Paraburkholderia fungorum: one gene and its partner. The protein of the gene in region 1 binds, or shares a complex with, the protein of each later gene. Links are inferred from orthologs where the notes say so. Each region holds a gene or a part of one and is shown on either strand. Other genes may lie near its edges. The genes, in order: dinB and dnaN.

The links.
Region 2: the proteins of dinB (region 1) and dnaN are in contact, whole or in part, in a solved structure (PDB 1OK7), measured with the Escherichia coli proteins. The link is inferred for Paraburkholderia fungorum from one-to-one orthologs.

Annotation. Positions count from the first base shown.
Region 1 is NZ_FNKP01000002.1:762,348-773,820, reverse strand. Bases 5,512-8,498 are described here. They hold dinB (DNA polymerase IV), read left to right. Parts: upstream 5,512-6,413; coding sequence 6,414-7,583; downstream 7,584-8,498. Other genes in these bases: BLS41_RS19470 (heavy metal sensor histidine kinase), read right to left, coding at 7,550-8,498; BLS41_RS19480 (carbonic anhydrase family protein), read right to left, coding at 5,512-5,842. In the rest of the region: BLS41_RS19510 (arsenic transporter), read right to left, coding at 1-702; BLS41_RS19505 (GGDEF domain-containing protein), read right to left, coding at 876-1,919; BLS41_RS19500 (cytochrome b), read left to right, coding at 2,157-2,711; BLS41_RS19495 (YceI family protein), read left to right, coding at 2,826-3,413; BLS41_RS19490 (YceI family protein), read left to right, coding at 3,474-4,061; BLS41_RS19485 (hypothetical protein), read left to right, coding at 4,383-5,054; more of BLS41_RS19480, read right to left, coding at 5,090-5,511; more of BLS41_RS19470, read right to left, coding at 8,499-9,007; BLS41_RS19465 (heavy metal response regulator transcription factor), read right to left, coding at 9,004-9,690; BLS41_RS19460 (efflux transporter outer membrane subunit), read right to left, coding at 9,769-11,268; BLS41_RS19455 (efflux RND transporter periplasmic adaptor subunit), read right to left, coding at 11,292-11,473. UniProt on the Escherichia coli protein: Poorly processive, error-prone DNA polymerase involved in translesion repair and untargeted mutagenesis. Copies undamaged DNA at stalled replication forks, which arise in vivo from mismatched or misaligned primer ends.
Region 2 is NZ_FNKP01000001.1:321,643-332,932, forward strand. Bases 3,784-6,587 are described here. They hold dnaN (DNA polymerase III subunit beta), read left to right. Parts: upstream 3,784-4,535; coding sequence 4,536-5,639; downstream 5,640-6,587. Other genes in these bases: dnaA (chromosomal replication initiator protein DnaA), read left to right, coding at 3,784-4,315; gyrB (DNA topoisomerase (ATP-hydrolyzing) subunit B), read left to right, coding at 5,753-6,587. In the rest of the region: membrane protein insertase YidC, read right to left, coding at 1-1,343; membrane protein insertion efficiency factor YidD, read right to left, coding at 1,374-1,604; rnpA (ribonuclease P protein component), read right to left, coding at 1,720-2,199; rpmH (50S ribosomal protein L34), read right to left, coding at 2,219-2,353; more of dnaA, read left to right, coding at 2,738-3,783; more of gyrB, read left to right, coding at 6,588-8,224; BLS41_RS39485 (lysozyme inhibitor LprI family protein), read right to left, coding at 8,526-8,906; BLS41_RS39490 (hypothetical protein), read right to left, coding at 8,908-9,345; IS66-like element accessory protein TnpA, read left to right, coding at 9,582-9,956; IS66 family insertion sequence element accessory protein TnpB, read left to right, coding at 9,953-10,291; tnpC (IS66 family transposase), read left to right, coding at 10,355-11,290. UniProt on the Escherichia coli protein: Confers DNA tethering and processivity to DNA polymerases and other proteins. Acts as a clamp, forming a ring around DNA (a reaction catalyzed by the clamp-loading complex) which diffuses in an ATP-independent manner freely and bidirectionally along dsDNA.

The DNA of each region.
Region 1 (11,473 bases):
CAGCAGGACAACCGCGGTGACCGCGATTCCGGCCAGTGCAACCCGTCCGCTCGACGACAGTTCGACCGCGTCGAGATTCGCCTCGCAAGTACCGGCGAGCGCGTCGCGCTGGGTCCAGCGCAGCATCGCGTAAGTGGCGGCGATCGACAGGATCGACGGCAACGTGAAACGCATCAGCCATGCGCCGAGCGCGGGCGTGTGATTGCCATACAGCACGATGTTGGCGGGATTCGAAATCGGCAGCACGAAACTGGCGGCGTTGGCGACCAGCGCGCAGACGAACAGCAGCGGCAGCGGCGGCGTCTTCGCTTTTTTGGCGGCGGCGAACACGGCAGGCGTGAGAACCACGGCGGTTGCGTCGTTCGACAGAAATGCGGTGATCACCACGCCGACCAGGTACACGAGCACGAACAGCTTGCGCGGCGAACCCTTCGCGTGATTCACCGCGAGCACCGCGACCCAGTCGAACAGTCCTTCACGGCGGCCGACTTCGGAGAGCACCATCATGCCGAACAGGAACAGGTAGACGTCGGTGCCCTTGCCGATCGCCTCGATGGCCAGATGAACCGGCAGCAATCCGAACAGCACCAGCAGCAGCGCACCCGCGACTGCCCAGATCGCCTCTGGCCATTTGAACGGCCGGGTGATCACACCGGCGGTGGCGACGGCGGCAATGCCCCACGAAAGGAAAACGGAATTCACAGCGCAAGCCCAGGTTTATTGTTGATTAGCGGTTGATAACCGGTTGATCTTTGGTTGGTCTGCGGGCGCGATGCCTGCACACAGCATCACGCCTGAATCATTGCGGCCCGCGCTTGCGGTTGCAATCGACATGCCTGCAACCGCGCCCTGGCCGATGCGTCGCGCGACACCCGCTATGCCACCCGGTTCACCGCTGCGATGCAATCGCGGCCGTTGTCTTTCGCGAGATACAACTGGGTATCCACGAGATTCACGAACGCGATGGGATCGCCCGAACCGTCGGGAATCACGCTGCCCACGCCGAAACTCGCGGTCACGGTCTGCCGGAACGGCGAGCGCTCGTGGGCGATTTCCGCGGCGCCGATCCGGTTGCGGCAGCGCTCGGCGACTTGCCGCGCGGCGTCCGCGCCGGTATTCGGCAGGATCAGCACGAATTCCTCGCCGCCGAACCGGCCGACGAAATCGCCAGGACGCACCGCGTCGCTCAACAGGCCGGCCACGCGCTTCAGACACTCGTCGCCCTGCACGTGTCCGTAATAGTCGTTGTACGACTTGAAGAAATCGATATCGACCATGACAAGCGACAACGGCGCGCCGTGACGCTGCGCGGCGTTCCATTCGCGTTGCAGCACCGCGTCGAATTCGCGGCGATTGCCGACTGCCGTGAGACCGTCCTTGAACGACAGCGCTTCGAGTTCGCGTTGCAGTTCGGCGAGCTTCTCCTCAGTCTTCTTGCGCTCGCTGATATCGAACATGAAGCCCACCAGCGACTCGACCTCGCCGCGCTCGTCGCGTACCACATGCACCACGTCGCGCAGCCAGACGTAGTCGCCGCGGCTCGTCAACGCGCGGTAGTCCGCTTCGTGATCGGTGCCCGCCTTCGACTGCGCGACGCAGAACTCGACCACCTTGTCGCGGTCTTCGGGATGCATGCGGGCAGCCCAGTCCTGCACGGTTTTCCAGCTCGACGGCGTCCAGCCCAGCAAGGCTTCGATCTGCGGGCCGATGTAGGCGAACGCCATGGTCGCCCAGTCGATCTTCCACGGAATGGCCTTCGTCGATTCGAGCAGCGTGCGGTAGACGGCCGCGTCGTGTTCCATGTAACCTTCGACGCCCGTCGAACCTGAAGCGGCATCGGCCGGCGTGTCTGCCTGATCTTTATCGTGCCGCAAGAAATCCGCGCCGAGCCCGGCCGGCTGTTTTCCAGTGCTATTCATGGGTGAACGGTCCTTAAGACGATTTAACGGCAAATTACCACAGCGCTGTGTCCGGCCAATTGTTTGCGGCTTGATGTGTTGCCGGGAAGCGGGCGGCTAACTTCGATTCAGGTCAGCCGAAGAACCATTAACGTCACGCCGACAACAATCTGTTCCCTTCTGCCCGCCTATTCAGTTTTCATTGGCGTCCCTACCATTCGCACTCATTCGCCTTACCTTGCGATCGACGAACACACAATGAAATCACGTCTCTCTGGTTCAGAACATTACAACGGCATTGCCATTGCACTGCACTGGCTGATTGCGGCGCTGATTATCTGCGGCTTTTATATCGGCTGGATCATGACCGATATTCCCGGCTTCACGCCGACCAAGCTGAAGTATTTCTCGTGGCACAAGTGGATCGGCGTGACCGTCTTCGTTCTCGCGGTGCTGCGCGTGCTGTGGCGCGCCACGCACCGCGCGCCGCCGCTCGACAGCGCTACGCCAACGTGGCAGAAGGCCGCCGCTCATGCGGTGCATGGCCTGCTGTATCTGCTGATGCTGGCGATTCCGCTGTCCGGCTATTTCTACAGCTCGGCAGCCGGAATTCAGGTCGTGTATCTCGGCATCGTGCCGCTGCCGACGATCATCGGCCCGGACCAGGCGCTGAAAGCCACGCTGCGCACCGTCCACGTATTGCTGAATTACACGCTGCTGGCGCTGGTCGCCATGCACGTCGCGGCGGCACTCAAGCATCAATTCGTCGACCGGGACGGATTGCTGGCGCGGATGATGCCGTTTTTGAAGTGAAGCCGTTGCTCAACGATCGGCCTCGAGCGGCCTCGATTGGCTCCGGCCTGTTGGCAATCTAATTCCCGGCAGTGCGCAATTAACGCACACGGGTTCGATAGGATGCGTACCACCATGAAATCGACCATCTTCCACTCCGCCCGTCACAGCGCTTCCCGCGCGACGCTCGCCGGCATTGCCGCCCTTTCGCTGTTCGGCGCGGGCCTCGCGCATGCGGACGTCGACCTCGCCAAAAGCAGCGTGATCGCGACGACGAAACAGATGAACGTGCCCGTCGACGGCAAGTTCAAAAAGTTCTCCGCGCAACTGAATTTCGATCCGGCGAAGCCGACCGCAGGCAGCGCGAACGTGTCGATCGACACCGCCAGCTACGACCTCGGCGCGGACGACTACAACAAGCAGGCGCAGGGCAAGGAATGGTTCGACAGCGCCGCGTTCCCGAACGCGACCTTCGTCTCCAGCGCGATTGCGCCGGCGGGCGGCAATCTGTACAGGATCACCGGCAAGCTCACCATCAAGGGCAAGTCGCAAACTGTCGTCGTGCCGGTCAGCATTGCAAGCAACGGCGCCACGCAAACCTTCGACGGCTCCGTGCCGATCAAACGCTCGCAGTTCGACGTCGGCACCGGCGAATGGAAAGACACGTCGGTTGTCGCCGACGAAGTGGTTATCAAATTTCACATTGTCGCTTCGAAGAAGTAACGCATCGAAGCCTCACTGAATCGAAGCATCGCAGTATTTTTCTGACATCTGGAGAACATCTTGAAGAAACAATTTTTGCTCGCCACCGGCGCATTGGCTGCTGCACTGTCGTTTAACGCAATCAGCGCGATGGCTGCCGACACGTATCAGCTCGATCCGACCCACACGTACCCGAGCTTCGAAACCGACCACTTCGGCGGCGTGTCGATCTGGCGCGGCAAGTTCAAGAAAAGCAGCGGCACCGTGGTGCTGGATCGCGCGGCCAAGACCGGCACGGTCGACGTGACGATCGACATGACTTCGGTCGATATCGGCAACGACAAGCTCGACGCTGAACTCGTCACCGACAAGTTCTTCGACACCGCGAAGTTCCCGACTGCCGAGTACAAGGGCACGTCGATCCGCTTCAAGGGCGACACGCCGGTGGAAGTGATCGGCACGCTGACGATGCACGGCATCACGAAGCCGGTGAACCTGAAGATCGAATCGTTCAAGTGCTTCCAGAACCCGATGCTCAAGCGCGAAGTGTGCGGCACGGAATCGACCGCGACGTTCAATCGCGACGACTTCGGCGTCGACTTCGGCAAGACTTATGGCTTCAAGATGAAGACCACGCTGCATATCCAGGCTGAAGGCATCAAGCAATAAAGGCGGTTCCTGTCGGCTGATTTCTGGCTGATATACAGGTTGCGGCAACGCGCCGGCAAAGACCGGCTAGTTGCCGTAACCGCTCCATCCGGCTACGATCCTTTTCAACGGATAGCCCTTCAAACAGGACCTTTTCTGCGCGGAACGCCGGATTGAAGCGGCGGTTTGGCAGGACTTACAGGTCATAAATTCCGCTTTCGTTCCATCGCAAAACTTGAGTGCGAATAACCGCCTCAAGCGCCCGCTTTTCCCTCCATTGATACGCAACGCCCGCTCGTAAAGTCGTCGGCAAGGAAATGATTCCTGTCTGGAGACGGTGCGATGCAACAGGTAAAAAATGCGGTTATGTCCGCGACGATCGCTTCGATCGCGGCGGCCGCGATCGCGCTGCCGGGCGCGGTGAACGCGCAGGAAATCTATGTCCACGGCGGCACGCTCGGTGCCGGTGTCGGCGGGGCGCTGTCCCTGAATGCATGGAGCGGCGTGCATGCGGAGATCGAAGGCTTCGGCCTGTCGCATTCATTCGATGTCGACGGCAACCGCTACGACGGTCATCTCAAACTGCTGCAAGGCGGTGCCTATCTCGACTTGTTCCCGTTTGTGTCGAGCGGATTTCGCGTGACGGCGGGCGCGTTGATCAACGACAACCGCCTGAGCGCGCAGGCACAGCCAAACGCGCAAGGCGAGTTCAAGATCGGCGACGACTTCGTTCCGGCCGTGGGACCCGCGCCATCCGCGACCGCCACGCTGCCGCGCGTGATGCCGTACCTCGGCATCGGCTATGGTCACAAACCTGCTTCGAAGGGCTTCGGGCTGACGTTCGATCTGGGCGTCGCCTATGGCCGTCCGCGCACGACATATAACGTGCCGGCCATTTATTCGATGCTGACGTCACAGGCGAACATCGATCAGGAAGAGCAGAACATCAGCAACAAGCTTTCGCGCTACAAGCTTTATCCTGCGGTGCAGATTGGGCTGAGCTACCGGTTTTGAATGGATCTGGGCGCGTCGCCTCTCTCAAGTAAAACTCAACTGAGAAATTCGACTTTGCCCGTATTGAGGTGATACATCGATCCCACCATCTTTATCTTCCCGTCTTTTTCCATCGACGCGAGAATGTCGCTGCTTTTGCGCAGATCGCCGATCGTGTTCAGTACATTGGATCGCGCGACCTGATCCACGAATTCGATATTGCTGCCGCTTCTGTCACCGTCGTATTTCGTCGCGTCTATCGCCGGCTTTATCTTTGCGAGAAGTCCGGTCAGATTGCCGAGCTTGACATTGTCAATGGCGCCCTTGATCGCACCGCAACTGGTGTGGCCCATTACAAGCACGACTTTCGCGCCCGCTGCGGCACACGCGAATTCCAGGCTTCCGGCCAGATCGTCATTGGCAATATTGCCGGCAATACGCGCATTGAAGGTTTCGCCAATACCCGAATCGAGAATGAGTTCGGCAGGCGAGCGCGAATCGATACAACTGAGAATGACCGATGACGGAAACTGTCCGCTGGCGCTTGCGCGCTTTTGCGCGAGGTAGTCATGTCGGTGCGCTGTGCCTGACACAAACCGCTCGTTGCCGCGCTTCATTGCTGCAATGATTTGATCCGGCGTCATGCTATCGCGCTCTTTTTGCGTGAGCGCAGCGGCGCGGGACATGCGCGGAAAAGCCAACCCGAGTGTGCCAAGCGTTGCTGCCGTCGCCATGCCGAATCCCACTTTTAACATTTGACGACGATCAGGTTCTTCGCATTTCAGACAACGGCATTGACCGCGATTCATATGGACTCCGATAAACGTGGACGGTAGGCGCAAAGTCAAGTCTAGGGCGTTTTTCCATATTTCCAAGCGCATTTCAAACGAACTGCAATGAGTTGCGCTGCACGGTCTATCTTGGGTTGCTTTATCTGGGTCGACTCTGAAGCGCTCAGATTTCCGGCGGCAAAAAACAGCGCGGAGAACCTGCAACGAATGTTGTGCTTCATGCTCGCTGAAAGCGCTGTGTAGTGAAGGAGTGTCGACGAAAAGCGGCCAGCATTACGCGTCTCTATTCATCTTAGAGAGCGGCGGTTTGTGAGCGGCATGGAAGTCTATGGGCGTGCGGGAGATGCGCCTGCTGAACTACCTCGAGAAGATGCGCTTCGGCCATTCTCTTCCGATGCTGGCGAATCACGCGCGATCTCCTGAATACCAGTAAAATACTGTATAAATACACAGTCCACCAGATTCCGATTGCGTCCCACGGCGATATGCGTCAAACCCCTGTTGCGTCCAGCAACACACCCAAAGACCCCAAGCAACGTCACATAAGGACATTGGTCAATATGTTGTGCAGTGTGGCGGTACAGTCGTCGTGAGCAGTCAGCCCATACGTCGCATCGCGCATGTCGACATGGATGCGTTCTATGCGTCTGTAGAACTGCTCCGCTATCCCGAGTTGCGCGGCCAACCCGTTGTCATTGGCGGCGGCCGCAATGCCGCACCCGAGCTCCTGCCCGATGGCACGCGCCGCTTCGCCAAACTCCGCGATTACGCCGGGCGAGGTGTCGTGACGACATCGACGTACGAGGCGCGAGCGTTCGGCGTGTTTTCGGCGATGGGCATGATGAAGGCGGCGCAACTCGCGCCCGATGCGGTCCTTCTACCCACCGATTTCGACTCGTATCGACGTTACTCGCGCCTGTTCAAGGACGCAGTGCGGACATTCACAGACCAGATCGAGGACCGCGGAATCGACGAGATTTTCGTCGACCTCACTCTGGCGGAGGGTGAATCGCATGTGCTCGGCGCTCGTATCAAGAACGCGGTTCGGGAGGCAACCGGCCTGACCTGCTCCATCGCAATTGCGCCGAACAAACTGCTTGCAAAGATCGGCTCCGAGCTGGACAAACCCGACGGGCTGACCATCCTCTCGATGTCGGACCTCGAGTCACGCATCTGGCCGTTAGCGGCAAAAAAGATCAACGGCATTGGGCCGCGCGCCAGCGAGCGTCTGGCCGGCCTCGGCATTGTGACGGTAGGTGACCTGGCCTCAGCCGACCTCGGGCTGTTACAGGAAAACTTTGGACGAACTTACGCTGCATGGCTGGCGCGAATAGCGCACGGTGAAGATGACCGTGAGGTCGTCGTGTCGTCGGAACCGAAATCGATGAGCCGCGAAACCACGTTCGAGCGCGATCTGCATCCGCGTCATGATCGCCCGGCGTTGTCCAGTTCGTTCACCGGGCTATGCGTGCGGGTCGCCGAAGATCTGGTGCGGAAAGGATATGTGGGCCGCACGGTGGGCATCAAACTGCGTTATGACGATTTCCGCACCGTCACGCGCGACCTGACGCTGGACGAGCCCACCGCCGACGCCGCCGAAATCCGGCGCGCGGCGACCGAGTGTCTACGCAGAGTGGAGTTGAACCGCAAGCTGCGGCTGCTTGGCGTGCGCGTAAGCGCGTTGACGCCGGCCAGCGCGGTCACGCCCAAACCGCGCCTGCCGGTTCAGGCCGACTTGCCTTTTGCCAGCGACGAATAACCCGCCGCTTGAGCCGTCCCACCAGCGTCCGGGCGTGCCGCGTGCAACTCGCTTTCCACCTGCGACGCCGCGACCGAAAACGCAAACGTATTGATTCCATGCGCGCTATGCGCCGACACCGTGCCGCGATGCATCTCCGCAATCGCCTTCACGATCGCGAGACCCAGCCCGTGATTTTCACGGCTATTCGTGCGCGAGACTTCGGCGCGATAAAAACGGTCGAACAGATGTTCGAGAATGTCCGGCGGAATCGGCTTGCCTGGATTAGCGACCTCGACGCGCACACGCTCGTCCTCGCGCACGATCGTCACGCTGATCGCCACACCTGGCTCGCAATGCTGGATCGCGTTCATCAGCAGATTCGTGCATGCGCGGCCGAATAGCGAACGGTTGACCCGCGTCATCGCGTCGCCGCGCAGCGTGGCGTGCACGCGTGCTTCTTCGAGCGGTATCTCCAGAAACTCCAGCGTATGCGCGACCTCGGCGGCCAGCGACACGTCGATCAGCCCCGTTGCCCGTTCGCCCTGATCGGCGCGCGCGAGGAACAGCATGTCGTTGATGATCGCGCGCATCCGCTCGAACTCTTCGAGATTCGATTGCAGCGTATGACGCAGATCGTCGACCGTGCGATTGCTACGCGTCAACGCGACCTCGGTCTGACCGATCAGGATCGTCACCGGCGTGCGCAACTCGTGCGCGACATCGGCGTTAAACGATTCGAGCCGGCCATACGCGCCGTCCAGCCGTTCGAGCGCGCCGTTGAACGAATTGGCGAGGTCGTTCAGTTCGAGCGGCAACGACGCAGTATTCAAACGCTGCGAGCGATTGTTCGGACTCACCGCCGACGCATCGCGCGTCAAACGTGTCAGCGGTTCGAGGCCGATTCGCGTGACCGAGTAGCTGAGCAGCAGCACGGCGAGACTGCCGAGCGCCGATAGCGCGGCGAGCGCCGAGCCGAACACGCGCATGGTCCGCACATTGGGCGAATAGCTGACGCCCACCTGCAACTGGACTGTGGGACGCGCGGCGCTGGCCGGTATCGTCATCGTGGCGATCAGCATGTCGGGGCCGCCGTCGGCGGGTGTTACGCGCTGATAGCCGCCGGGCCAGCTACGCACGACCGTGCCGACCACCGGCTGGCCGTAGTGGAAGCCGGGGTCCGTGCTGGTCGCCGCATACACCGTGCTGCTGTCGTGCGGCGTCATGTCGGTGAGTTTTTCGCGGACCATACGCCACTTTTCCGGCGTGACTGCGTGAAACACGATGATTCGCGCGATCTGCGTGCGGTCGTCGAGCGATTCGCGCAAATGATGTTCGAGTTGCGTGCGCAACACGAGAAACAGGCCGGTGCCCACCAGCGTGAACACGAATAGCGCGACGAACGCGAACATCAACGCAAGGCGGCGGGCGATCGACCGGTTCATGATTGCTCCGCCTCCTCGCGTACTTCGAGCACGTAGCCCATGCCGCGCACGGTGTGCAGCAGTTTCGACGGGAACGGGCCGTCGAGTTTCGCGCGCAATCGCTTGATGGCGGTCTCGACCACGTTGGTATGGCTGTCGAAATTGACGTCCCACACGAGTTCGGTAATGGCCGTCTTCGACAGGATGTCGCCTTGCCGGCGCGCCAGCACGCTCAGCAATTGAAACTCCTTGGCGGTCAGATCGAGGCGTACGCCGTCGCGCGTCGCACGGCGGCCAATCAGATCGACGAACAGATCGCCGACCGAAATCAGCGTCGATTCCTGCGAACGCGTGCGACGCGCAAGCGCATGCAGCCGTTCGACCAGTTCGAGGAAGGAGAAGGGTTTCGTGAGGTAGTCGTCTGCGCCTTCGCGCAGGCCGCGCACGCGGTCGTTCACGTGATCGCGCGCGGTCAGCATGATGACCGGGGTTGACTTGCGCATGCGCAGCGCCTTGAGCACGCTGAAGCCGTCGCGCTTGGGCAGCATCACGTCGAGGACAATCACGTCGTAGTCGAACTCGGTGGCCAGATGCATGCCCTCCTCGCCGTCCAGAGCGATGTCGACCACCCAGCCCTGCTCTGTCAAACCGGAGCGCAGATAGTCCACGACCTTGTGCTCGTCTTCAACAATCAGCAATTTCATGCGCGTCCCCTTGAATTTGCATTATACGAAACGCCCTGAATTTCCTCCTGCTCGCCGGCAATCATCATCGCGCGCGACTCACCGTGCGGGAGCCATCGCCTCCTTCGAATCGTTGGGCTGGTTGCCGGCCGGTGCAGCCGACACCTCGGTGCCCGCCTCCCAGCCACCGCCGAGCGCCTTCACCAGCGACACCGACAGCGTCATCTGCTGGCCATGAATCTGCACGTCCTGGCGTTCGCTGGTGAGCAGCGACTGCTGCGCGGTGATCACATCCAGATACGCGACGAGGCCGCCTGAATAGCGGTCATTGGCGAGCGACAACAAACGTTGCGCATCGGCCACCGCTTCGTGCGACTGCGTTGCCGCGCCGTCCAGCACCGACAGTCCGGTGATGCCGTCCTGCACCTGCTGGAACGCGGTGAGCACCGTCTGACGATAGTTCGCCTCGGTGGCCTTGTAGCCCTCGCTCGCATATTTGACGTTGGCCGCACGACGGCCGCCGTCGAACAGAACCTGGCCGACCGTCGCGCCGAGCGTCCACATCAGCGTGGGCGCGCTCAGCAGGCTCGCGAACTGCGTGCTTTCCCAGCCGATGCTCGGCGTCAACGTCAAACTCGGGAAGAACGCCGCCTTGGCGACGCCGATCTGCGCGTTCGCGGCAGCCATTGCACGTTCCGCCGATGCCACGTCGGGCCTGCGTTGCAAAACATCGCTGGGCACACCGAGCGGAATCGACGGCACTTTCACGTCGAGCACTTTCGGTGCGATCGCGAACTGCGGCGCGGGCACGCCAACGAGTGCGGCGATCGCGTGTTCGTATTGTGCGCGCTGATTCAGCAGCAGTTGCGCCGACACCCGCGTCGAATCGAGCAGCGACTTCTGCTGCAATACGTCGAGCCCCGATACCGAGCCGAGATCGTGCTCGGAGGTCACATAATCGAGCGCCTTCTGCTGCAATTTCACGGCCTGATTCAGCACGTCGATCTCGGAATCGAGTTCGCGCAGCGAGAAATAATCGGTGGCGAGATCGGTGGTGAGCACAAGCCGCGCGTTCGCGAGATCGTCCGCCGATTGTTCCGCCGACGCCTTCGCGCCCTCCACCTGCCGACGTATCCGGCCAAATAGATCGGTGTCGTAGTTGATGGTCGGACCGAGCTGCACGTTGTTCTGCACCGTCGACATGGTCGGCGTGTCGTAATTGGTCAGCGGACGGTTCTGCGAAATCCTGAAGCGCGAGGCCTGCGCGCCGAAGTCGACCTCGGGTATCCGCTGCGCGCTGGTGTTCGCGAGCGTCGCTTTCGCCTGCTCGTAGTGCGCGCTGGCCGCAGCCAGCGTCTGATTCTGCGCGAGCGCCTGGGTCTCCAGCGTGGCGAGCATCGGATCGCCGAAGCCGCTCCACCAGTCGGGCGAAACAGGCGCGTGCGACGGCGCGCCGACCCGCCAGTACGAATCGGTTTGCCAGGTGGGCGGCACGTCGGCCTGCGGTCGCGCGTAGTCCGGGCCGACCGTGCACGCGGCCAGCGACAGCGCCACGCCCGCAATGCCTGCGACGCTCACCGCGCCGCCGACGGCGCTGATTGCCCGGCGTGTGCCCACGTACTTCACGACGCCTCCTTGCCATTCTTCTGCGGCTGCGCGATCTGCACGTGGTCGCCGTCCGCAATCGAATCGCTCGGATTGATGATGACCTTGTCGGTCGGCTCGATCCCGCTTTCGATTTCGAGCGACTGCCCGAGGTCCTGCGCGATCACGATCTTGTGCAATGCCACGTTGCCGTTTGCAT
Region 2 (11,290 bases), on another replicon or contig:
CAGTACAGCGAGATGAACACCGGAATCTGAATCACGACCGGCAGACAGCCGCCGAACGGATTGACCTTCTCGGTCTTGTACAGCTCCATCAGCGCGGCGTTCATCTTCTGCGGATCGCCCTTGAAGCGTTCGCGCAGCGCCGTCATCCGCGGCGTGATCGCCTTCATGCGCGCCATCGACTTGTAGCTCGCAGCCGACAGCGGGAAGAACACGGCCTTGATCAGCAGCGTGAGCAGCACGATCGACCAGCCCCAGTTGCCGACATAGCTATGAATCTTCTCGAGCAGCCAGAACAGCGGCTTCGCGATGATCGTGACCCAGCCGTAGTCCTTGACCAGTTCCAGGCCCGGCGCGATGCCTTCGAGCATGCGCTCTTCTTCCGGACCCGCGAACAGGCGTGCCGACACGGTGGTCGTCTGGCCCGGCGCGATGGTCGGCAGCGGCTGCTTCACACCCACGCGATACAGCGACGGATCGATTTTCTCGACGTAGATGTCGCGCTTCACGCCATGTTCAGGAATCCACGCCGACGCGAAGTAATGCTGGACCATCGCGATCCAGCCGTTGTCGGCCGAGGTCGCGTAATCCTGCTTGTTCTTGTCGATGTCGCCGAACGTCATCTTCTGGAAGTGATGCTGGTCGGTGTAGACAGCCGGCCCGATGAACGTGTGCGAGAAGCGCGGCGTTTCCACCGGCTGGTCGTCGCGCACCAGTTCCATATAGACCGACGGCGTCACCGGCGTGCTGCCGACGTTCTGGATCTTCGTCTCGACACCGATCACGTAGCTGCCGCGCGTGAACGTGTAGGTCTTGATGACCTTCACGCCACCCCTTTCCGGCGACTCGAAGCTGAGGCTGAACGACTTTTCGTCGCCCGTCAGCTCGGTCTGCTGATTCGGCATCAGCGTGAAAATGTCGTTGTGGTTCGGGAAATCGCCGCCGAGCAGGCCCGTGCGCGCCAGATACGTGTGGTTGTTCGTACGGTCGAACAGCGTGATCACGAGATCCGGCGTCTTGCCGTCGCCCTGCTTGACGAGCGACAGCTTCGACAGCGTACCGCCGCGCGTGTCGATCTCACCGCTATAGACGTCGGTGCTGAACTTGACGAGTTGCGACTGCGTGGCCGCCGGCGCATTGCCGGGAGCGGCTGCGTTGGTGGCCGGCAGATCGGCGGGCTGGGTTCCAGGCGTCGTCGTTCCCGGTGCGGCGCTACCAGTCGTGCTGGTCGGCGTGGCGCTCGGGAAGAACATCGACTGGCGTCCATGGTCGCGTTGCCAGTTGTCGAACAGCATGACCGCTGACATGAAAAAGATGACCCATAGGACGGTGCGTTTGATATCCATGCGTTGTCTCAGTGTCGATGGAACGGCGCGTCAGCGCTTTTCAGAAGTGGGAGGCGGGACGAGATCGATGCCGCCCGCGGAAAACGGGTGGCAGCGGCAAATACGCCTGGCGGCGAGATAAGTCCCGCGCGCGGCGCCATGATACTGGATTGCTTCGCGCGCGTAATCAGAGCAGGAAGGGTAAAAACGGCACCGGTTGCCGAGCATTGGGCTCACGGCAAGCTTGTAAAAACGCAATAAAGCGATGAGTACCGTTTGCATGGCTGGTGCGGCCGGACTGCGCCGCGCAACGTGGAGTACCGGGTGACGCCCGCCTGGCAAGGCTGCCGAAGCTGCTTGGGCTTCAGGAGCCGCAAAACGGGCGGTCACTTGAGCGTCATTCCGACTTGGGCGCTTCCGCGGGCGGCGCCTCACGACGGGTAATTTCGCGCGCTGCCTTGTCGAGCAACGCCTCGATTTCGCTACGGCACAGCGCCTTCAAAGACGGCGACGAGGCGCTCGGCAAAGCCTTCTTGTCGAAACGCGTGTGCAAACGCAGCAGCACATCCCAACCGCCGAGTTCCGCACGACGCAGCCGGAAGGCTTCACGCGCGATTCGGCGTACCAGATTACGCGTGGCCGCGCGCGGCGCATACTTCTTGCCGATCACGAGACCTAAGCGAGCGTCATTGCCGGTGGGCCGGCCGTACACCACGAAGTGCGGCGTGCGGCGCCACGGGTGCAAACGAAAAACGGATGAAAATTCATCCGTTTTCAGCAGCCTTGCGGCTTTGGGGAAGGCGGCTTGCGCTGGCAACGGAACCGAGCCCGGTTGCTGCGCCCCAGCCGCTCCCGCATCACCGCGGGCTTCGGTCACAGCGCGCAATCTGCTCGCCTTAGATGGCGAGGCGCTTGCGGCCCTTCGCGCGACGTGCGTTGATGACCTTGCGGCCACCTGCGGTCTTCATGCGAACGCGGAAGCCGTGGGTGCGCTTGCGACGGGTAACGGAAGGTTGGTAAGTACGTTTCATGTTGCTCTCACTTGATCGAAAAAAAACCGCGCGATCATCGCTGAAAGCGCAATGGCCGGAGGTTTACTGAAATTGGTTTTCGCGGAACCCGCTATTTAAACTGGTTTTCCGTTGGCCGTCAATAGTTTAGCCTGGTTCAGCCGAGCCCTGGGCCTGGTTCGGTAGGTGATCCGTCCCTGTGGATAACTCCCTTGCGGGTCCGTTTACGCGTTAGAATCTCGCCTTACTTCCCAAAAATCCTGCACGCCGCTCCGGCTCGCTTGCCCCGCAAACCCTTGTGGCACAAGCGCCTGGAGCCGTTACGCCTGGCTGCTCAGGGCCTTGTTGCGCGCACGCAACGGGGGCAGCGGCGACCGCCGTGCACACCATAACGACAGCAACTCGATGAACGATTTCTGGCAACACTGTTCCGCATTGCTGGAGCGTGAGCTTACGCCCCAGCAGTATGTGACGTGGATCAAACCGTTGGCCCCGGTCGCCTTCGACGCCGCTGCGAACACACTCAGCATCGCCGCGCCGAACCGCTTCAAACTCGACTGGGTCAAGAGCCAGTTCTCCGGCCGCATTTCCGATATGGCCCGCGATTTCTGGCAGGCCCCGGTCGACGTGCAATTCGTCCTGGACCCGAAAGCCGGCATGCGCGCCCCCGCGGCTGCGGCGCCGGCCCAGGCTCGCCCTGCGTCGTCCGCGCCGATGGGCAGCCATGCTGGCGGCGGTGCCGCCGTGGACGCAGCCGTCGGCGCCGTGCAGGCCGCACAGATCGCACGCGCCAATCAGGCAATGTCCGCGCAGAACGCGAACGCCCGCGCGGCAGCCGAAGACGCCGCCGACCTCGATCTCCCGAGCCTCGACGCGAACGAAGCTGCGGCTGCGCGACGCACGTGGCGGCCGGGCCAGAGCGCCGGCTCATCCAATAGCGGCGAAAACGACTCGATGTACGAGCGCTCGAAGCTGAACCCGGTTCTCACGTTCGATAACTTCGTGACCGGTAAGGCCAACCAGCTGGCGCGCGCCGCGGCGATCCAGGTCGCTGACAACCCCGGCATCTCGTATAACCCGCTGTTCCTGTATGGCGGCGTGGGCCTGGGCAAGACCCACCTGATTCACGCTATCGGCAATCAGCTTCTGATGGACAAGGCGGGTGCGCGCATCCGCTATATCCACGCGGAACAGTATGTGTCCGACGTGGTGAAGGCTTATCAGCGAAAGGCGTTCGACGAGTTCAAGCGCTATTACCACTCGCTCGACCTGCTGCTGATCGACGATATTCAGTTCTTCTCCGGCAAGTCGCGTACGCAAGAGGAATTCTTCTACGCGTTCGAGGCGCTGGTTGCGAACAAGGCGCAGGTGATCATCACCAGCGACACGTATCCGAAGGAAATTTCGGGTATCGACGACCGCCTGATCTCGCGCTTCGACTCCGGCCTGACGGTCGCGATCGAGCCGCCCGAACTGGAAATGCGCGTCGCGATTCTGATGCGCAAGGCACAGTCGGAGTTCGTGAGCCTGAATGAAGACGTCGCGTTCTTCGTCGCCAAGCATCTGCGCTCGAACGTGCGCGAGCTGGAAGGCGCGCTGCGCAAGATCCTCGCGTATTCGAAGTTCCACGGCCGCGAAATCACGATCGAACTGACCAAAGAAGCGCTGAAAGACCTGCTAACGGTGCAGAACCGGCAGATTTCGGTCGAAAACATCCAGAAGACCGTGGCTGACTTCTACAGCATCAAGGTCGCGGACATGTATTCGAAGAAGCGTCCAGCGAACATCGCGCGGCCGCGTCAGATCGCGATGTATCTGGCCAAGGAGCTGACCCAGAAGAGCTTGCCGGAAATCGGCGAGTTGTTCGGCGGGCGCGACCACACCACCGTGCTGCACGCAGTTCGCAAAATTGCCGACGAGCGCAGCAAGGACGCGCAACTGAACCACGAATTGCACGTGCTGGAGCAGACCCTGAAGGGCTAAACGGCCGCGATGGAAAAATCGACCTGTTTATTTCCAAACTCGCCCCCATTTTAGTGAGGCGGTTCTGTTTTCAGGCACAATACAGGTTTAACCGCCCGGCGGCCGCGGGCGGATTTCACGCCGTGACAGGCGCTGCATTGCGCCGGCGGGGAGCCACGGCTGCATGCTGGAACGCTTACCTGGCAAGGCGCGCAGGCCGTCATATCAACGAAGGAACTCTATGCAACTGGTCAAGACCGAACGCGATAACCTCCTCAGGCCGCTGCAAACTGTGAGCGGCATCGTCGAACGCCGCCATACGTTGCCGATCCTCGCCAATTTGCTGATTACCAAGAACGGCCCTGACGTGTCGTTCCTGTCGACCGACCTCGAGTTGCAGATCACCACGCGTGCCGATTTCGGCGTGGGCGCTGAAACGGTCGCGACCACGGTGGCAGCACGCAAGCTCCTCGACATTCTGCGCGCCATGCCCGACGGGCAGGTCACGCTCACGCTGAACGACAAGCGTTTGACCGTGCAATCCGGCAAGAGCCGTTTTGCGCTGCAAACCCTCGCAGCAGACGAATTCCCGACCGTCGCGCAAGCCAAAGACTACGGCGCGAGCCTCGTGGCTCCGCAAAAGACATTCCGCCAGTTGCTCGGCATGGTCCATTTTTCGATGGCCCAGCAGGACATTCGCTACTACCTGAACGGCATGCTGCTGGTGGTAGACGGCGACCAGCTGATGGCGGTCGCGACAGACGGCCACCGTCTGGCGTTTTCGTCGATGAAGATTGAAGGCTCGTTCCCGCGTCAGGAAGTCATCATTCCGCGCAAGACAATCCTGGAATTGCAGCGTCTGCTCGAAGATATCGACGACACGCTGAAAATCGACATCGCGCAAACGCAGGTGAAGTTCACATTCGGCCAGGTCGAACTGGTGTCGAAGCTGGTCGAGGGCAAGTTCCCCGACTTCCAGCGCGTGATTCCGAAGTCGCACAAGAACCAGTTCCTGATTGGCCGCGAAGAACTGCAGCGCTCGCTGCAACGCGCGGCAATTCTGACGTCGGACAAATTCAAGGGCGTGCGCTGCATCATCGAGCCGGGCCAGTTGAAGATCATGTCGACCAACGCCGACCAGGAAGAGGCGCAGGAAGAACTGGAAATCGCTTACACCGGCGACAGCGTCGATATCGGGTTCAACGTCACGTATCTGCTCGACGTGCTCGCGAACCTGAAGGTCGACATGTTGCAAGTGAGCCTCGGCGACGCCAGCTCCAGCGCGCTGATCACGATTCCCGAGAACGACGAATTCAAATACGTTGTGATGCCGATGCGCATCTAACGCGTCCAATACCGAGAACACACCAAGGGGCGCAGCGCCCCTTTGGCGTTTTTATGGTGTTTTGAAAAGTCCCGAGCAGCAACCAAGCAGCAACGCAGAACCGGAAAAAATCCATGACTGAAACGAACAATACGCAACCCGACAACAGCTACGGCGCCTCGTCCATTCAGATCCTCGAAGGTCTGGAGGCTGTGCGCAAGCGGCCGGGGATGTACATCGGGGATACATCGGATGGCACCGGTTTGCACCACCTCGTGTTCGAAGTGCTCGACAACTCGATCGACGAAGCACTGGCAGGCCACTGCAACGACATCCAGGTGATCATTCACGCGGACAATTCCATCTCGATCACCGACAACGGCCGAGGTGTGCCGACCGGCCTGAAGATGGACGACAAGCACGACCCGAAGCGCAGCGCCGCTGAAATCGTGATGACCGAGTTGCACGCCGGCGGCAAGTTCGACCAGAACAGCTACAAGGTGTCCGGCGGTCTGCACGGTGTGGGCGTGTCGTGCGTGAACGCGCTGTCCGCGTGGCTGCGTTTGACCATTCGCCGCGACGGCAAGAAGCACTTCATGGAATTCCACCGTGGCGTGCCGCAAAACCGCGTGATCGAAGAGATCGACGGCGTGGCTGTTTCGCCGATCCAGATCACCGGCGACACCGAGAATCGCGGCACCGAAGTGCACTTTCTTGCCGACGAGACGATTTTCGGCAACATCGAATATCACTACGACATTCTGGCCAAGCGCATTCGCGAGCTGTCGTTCCTGAATAACGGCGTGCGCATCAAGCTGACCGACCAGCGCACCGGCAAGGAAGAAGATTTCGCGTTCGTGGGCGGCGTGAAGGGCTTTGTCGAGTACATCAACAAGAACAAGTCTGTGCTGCACCCGAACATTTTCCACATCAGCGGCGAGAAAGACGGCGTGGGCGTGGAAGTGGCCATGCAGTGGAACGACAGCTACAACGAAAACGTGCTGTGCTTCACGAACAATATTCCGCAGCGCGATGGCGGCACTCACCTGACCGGGTTGCGTGCGGCGATGACGCGCGTGTTGAACAAGTACATCAACGATCACGAAGTCGCCAAGAAGGCGAAGGTCGAGACGTCTGGCGACGATATGCGCGAAGGGTTGTCGTGCGTGCTGTCGGTGAAGGTGCCGGAGCCGAAATTCAGCGCGCAGACGAAGGACAAACTGGTGTCGTCGGAAGTGCGTGCGCCGGTGGAAGACGTGGTCGCGAAGGCACTCGAAGAATTCCTGCTGGAAACGCCGAACGACGCGAAGATCATTTGCAGCAAGATCGTCGATGCAGCGCGCGCGCGCGACGCGGCTCGAAAGGCGCGGGAAATGACGCGCCGGAAGGGTGTGCTCGACGGCGTTGGCTTGCCGGGTAAGCTGGCGGATTGCCAGGAGAAAGATCCGGCGAAGTCCGAAATTTATATCGTCGAGGGTGACTCGGCAGGCGGCTCGGCGAAGCAGGGGCGCGACCGGAAGTTTCAGGCGATTTTGCCGCTGCGCGGCAAGGTGCTGAACGTCGAGAAAGCGCGTTATGACAAGCTGCTTTCTTCGGAGCAGATCGTCACGCTGATTACGGCTTTGGGTTGTGGCATCGGCAAGGAAGACTACAACCTCGAGAAGCTGCGTTATCACCGCATCATCATCATGACCGATGCTGACGTCGACGGCGCGCACATCCGCACGCTGCTGCTGACGTTCTTCTATCGTCAGATGCCGGAGATGATCGAGCGTGGGTATATCTATATCGCGCAACCGCCGCTGTTCAAGATCAAGGCAGGTAAGGACGAGCGGTATCTGAAGGATGAGGCTGAAGTTAATGCGCACATTCTGAAGCTCGCGCTGCAGGGTTCGGAACTGGTTTCGTCCGATGGCGCTACGCCGATTACCGGCGATGCATTGGGCGAGCTGGCTCGGGCTTATTTGCTGGCTCAAGGCGTTGTTAACCGGTTGAGCCGGTTGTATGACGCTGGGGCGCTTGAGGCAGTGATGGATGGGGTTGTGATCGACCTTTCTAGCGAAGCTGCGGCTGAAACGTCGGCGATTGCCCTGGAAGCGAAGCTGCGCGACGATCCGTTGAAGCCTGAAGTCAAGGTCACGACGATGTATGACCCGGTGCGTGAATTGCGCTCGCTGCGTGTTGCGCGGACTCATCACGGTAATCAGAAAATCTCGGTGCTGGATCAGGATTTCCAACTCACTGCTGATTATCAACAGCTGATCAATACCGCTAATACGTTTAAGGGCTTGATTCAGACTGGCGCCGTTATTAAACGTGGTGAGCGGAGTATGGCTGTCACCGACTTCAAGAGCGCGATGAAGTGGCTGCTGGCTGATGCTGAGCGCAATGTCTCGAAGCAGCGCTATAAGGGCTTGGGTGAGATGAACCCCGGTCAGCTTTGGGAGACGACGATGGATCCGACCGTGCGTCGCTTGCTTCGTGTGCAGATCGAGGATGCTATTGCGGCTGATGGCATCTTTACGACGCTCATGGGGGATGATGTGGAGCCGCGGCGTGCTTTCATTGAGTCGAATGCTTTGAGGGCGGGGAATATTGATGTTTGAGGCTGTTGTGTAGGTTGTCAGAGATAGTGAAAAACGAGTCACTGAGATGAAAAAAATTTCTCAGTGTTCGTGAAAAATTAGGATCTTCGTTGTAGCCCGGTCGACTGCCAATGTCTTCCGGGCTATTTTATTTTCTGGTATCGAAAATCCCACCTTATTAAAGGATGCGAGATTTAATACATCGAATATTGCACATTGCACCAGTGAAAATGATCAAGCGACGGGGATGTTTAAATTTGTCCCTCTTCTGGATTTGCAAATTTGTTTTGCACGCTGTCACCATCGCAGCCGCACGGCAGGGTCAATCGCCCTCCTGATTCGAGTCGTCGTCCGGGTAGGACGGATCGGCGGTCGCAATCTTGCCCTTTATATACTGGATGCGCGCACGATATGCGTTCAGCAGGCATGCGTTGTCGTTACACGAGTTCCGCACTTTCCTGATCCAGTTGATCTGGTCCAGCCGAACAGGGTCCTGATACGAAATCTCCTTTGAATCGGTCAGCAGCATCGCGACGTAACCACGATTGACTGTCGTGTCCAACTTGACCAGTTCGGGATCTTTGCAGATGAGGTGCTCGACATTCGTGTCGGCTTTCTTGCAATCGAAACTCTGTTCGGCATTCACGGGCGCGTGCGCCTGACGTTCGTACAGATAAGCCCAGGACCCATCTAGCAGCACCATTTCATCCGGCGACCTTGTAAATCATCGCCGAGCGCAACCCGACGCACAGCGGCGCGTCTGCTTCGCCGAGGATGTACGTATCAGTCAGCGCATCGCCTTTCGCATGGAACTTGGTGTTCAGGAAAGCATTGAATTTATCTCGCGAGCCGAAGGAGTGGGAGATGACTGGGTCGACATAGAAGTTCATCCTCTTGTCCACCCTCACGCTGCAATTGTGGCCCGTATAGTGAAATACGAACGTGCTGTTATCGAAGGTAAGGAATCCAGCCGTCAGCGGATTGACCGGAAATGGGAGGTCATGTGAGTCGCGGCCCTGCTCGAATTGCGCAGCACCCGTCATTCGATACGTGTCTTGAGCGGCTGCATGGAGCGGCAACAGAAGTGTCGCAATCAGAAGGAATAGGCACTGCTTAAGTTTCTTCATGGCGAAAATAGACATCGATCGTTCAGTGATTTGAATTGTAAGTGCCCAGGCAGAACATATCGTGCTCTCGTTCCCGCCGGGTTGAGAGTTTGACCGAATGCATCTGGCGCGTAGACGGCGCGTTTTACTAAAGTACGCAATGCAGTCCTTTGTAAGCGCCCGGTCATCTCATCTTGAGTTGCGCTGAAAGTCGTGGGAGCATCGTGTGCACTTAAATAGGTGGACACGTGAACACTATTGAAGAAGGAGTAGTGCCTGGCCGTCGACGACGCCGGCGCTACAGTATCGAGTTCAAGGCTCAGGTTGTGGCAGCTTGCCAGGGGCCGGGGGTGTCGCTCGCGGCTATCGCGTTGCACCACAAGCTGAACGCCAATCTGCTTCGACGCTGGGTCGAGCAGGCCGAAACGAACGATTGTGTGCTTGTGGCCCGTAGCGACCTGACAGCGCCCCCATCAGCGGCGCGGACACCGACACCGGAATTTGTACCGCTGCCACTTGAGATGCGAAACACGCGTACAGCTGAGATTCGCGTCGAGGTGCGTCGCGCGGACCTGTCGATAACGGTGAGCTGGCCAACCTCAGAGGCAGCGCAATGCGCCGCCTGGCTGCGCGAGTGGCTCGCATGATCCGTATTGATCAGGTGTGGCTGGCAGTTGACCCGCTGGACATGCGGGCCGGATTCGATACGGCACTGGGTCGGGTGATCAACGTGTTCGGCGCCGCGCATCCACACCATGCGTACCTGTTCGCCAACCGGCGGGCCAACCGCCTGAAGGTCCTGGTTCACGATGGGATTGGCATCTGGCTGGCCGCGCGACGGCTGAATGAGGGCCAATTCGTCTGGCCGCGCGCCGGTAGCGAGCCCAGGCAATACGCGCTCACGCAGGAACAGCTCGAAGGTCTGGTAGTGGGTTTGCCGTGGCAGCGCATCGGCGCGAACGGTGTGATCCGTGTCATTTGAAGACGCCAGGGACGTAAACAGTCGCGCTTTCGCGCTCTCCGGGGTTCTGGCAGACTCGTCTGCATGGACCTGCCAGCCGACCTCAATGCTCTTAGCCCGGAACAGTTGCGTGCGCTCGCCACACAATTGATTGCGCGCGTCGAAGACAGGGACCGGGAGATCGAGGAGAAGACCCGCGAGGTCGGTGAGAAAGAGCGGGAGCTACGCTACCGGCAGACCCGGATCGACCAGTTGACCCACGAGATATCGATTCTCAGACGTTATCAGTTCGGCAAGCGCAGCGAGCAGGTCAGCCGCGATCAGATGAATCTGCTGGATGAGGCGATTGACGCGGATCTCGCCGCCATTGAAGTTGAGCTCGAGCAACTTCAGCCACAAGACACCACCGGGCCGCTACCCCAACAGCCGAAGCGTGCCGCGCTGCCGGCGCAATTGCCACGCACAGAGATTCGCCACGAACCGCAGAGCACCGTATGCCAGTGTGGCTGCGAGCGAGTGCGCATCGGCGAAGACATCAGCGAGAAGCTGGACTACACGCCGGGCGTGTTCACCGTGGAGCGGCATATCCGTGGGAAGTGGGTGTGCAGACACTGCGAAACACTGATTCAGGCTGCGGTGCCAGCGCACGTCATCGACAAGGGCATCCCGACCGCGGGACTGCTGGCGTCAGTGCTGGTTGCCAAGTACGCCGACCACCTTCCGCTGTACCGTCAGGAGCAGATCTTTGGGCGAGCAGGCGTCGCGATTCCGCGCTCGACATTGGGCGCATGGGTCGGCACGTGCGGCGTGCAGCTAGAACCGCTGGTCGACGCGCTGCACCAGGAAATCCTGCAGCAGGGTGTGCTGCATGCGGATGAGACGCCGGTACAGATGCTCAGTCCGGGCAAAGGCAAGACACATCGCGCGTATCTGTGGGCATATACGCCGACGCATTACAGTGAACTGCGCGCCGTGGTCTACGACTTCGCCGACAGCCGTGCAGGCGAACATGCCCGCGCG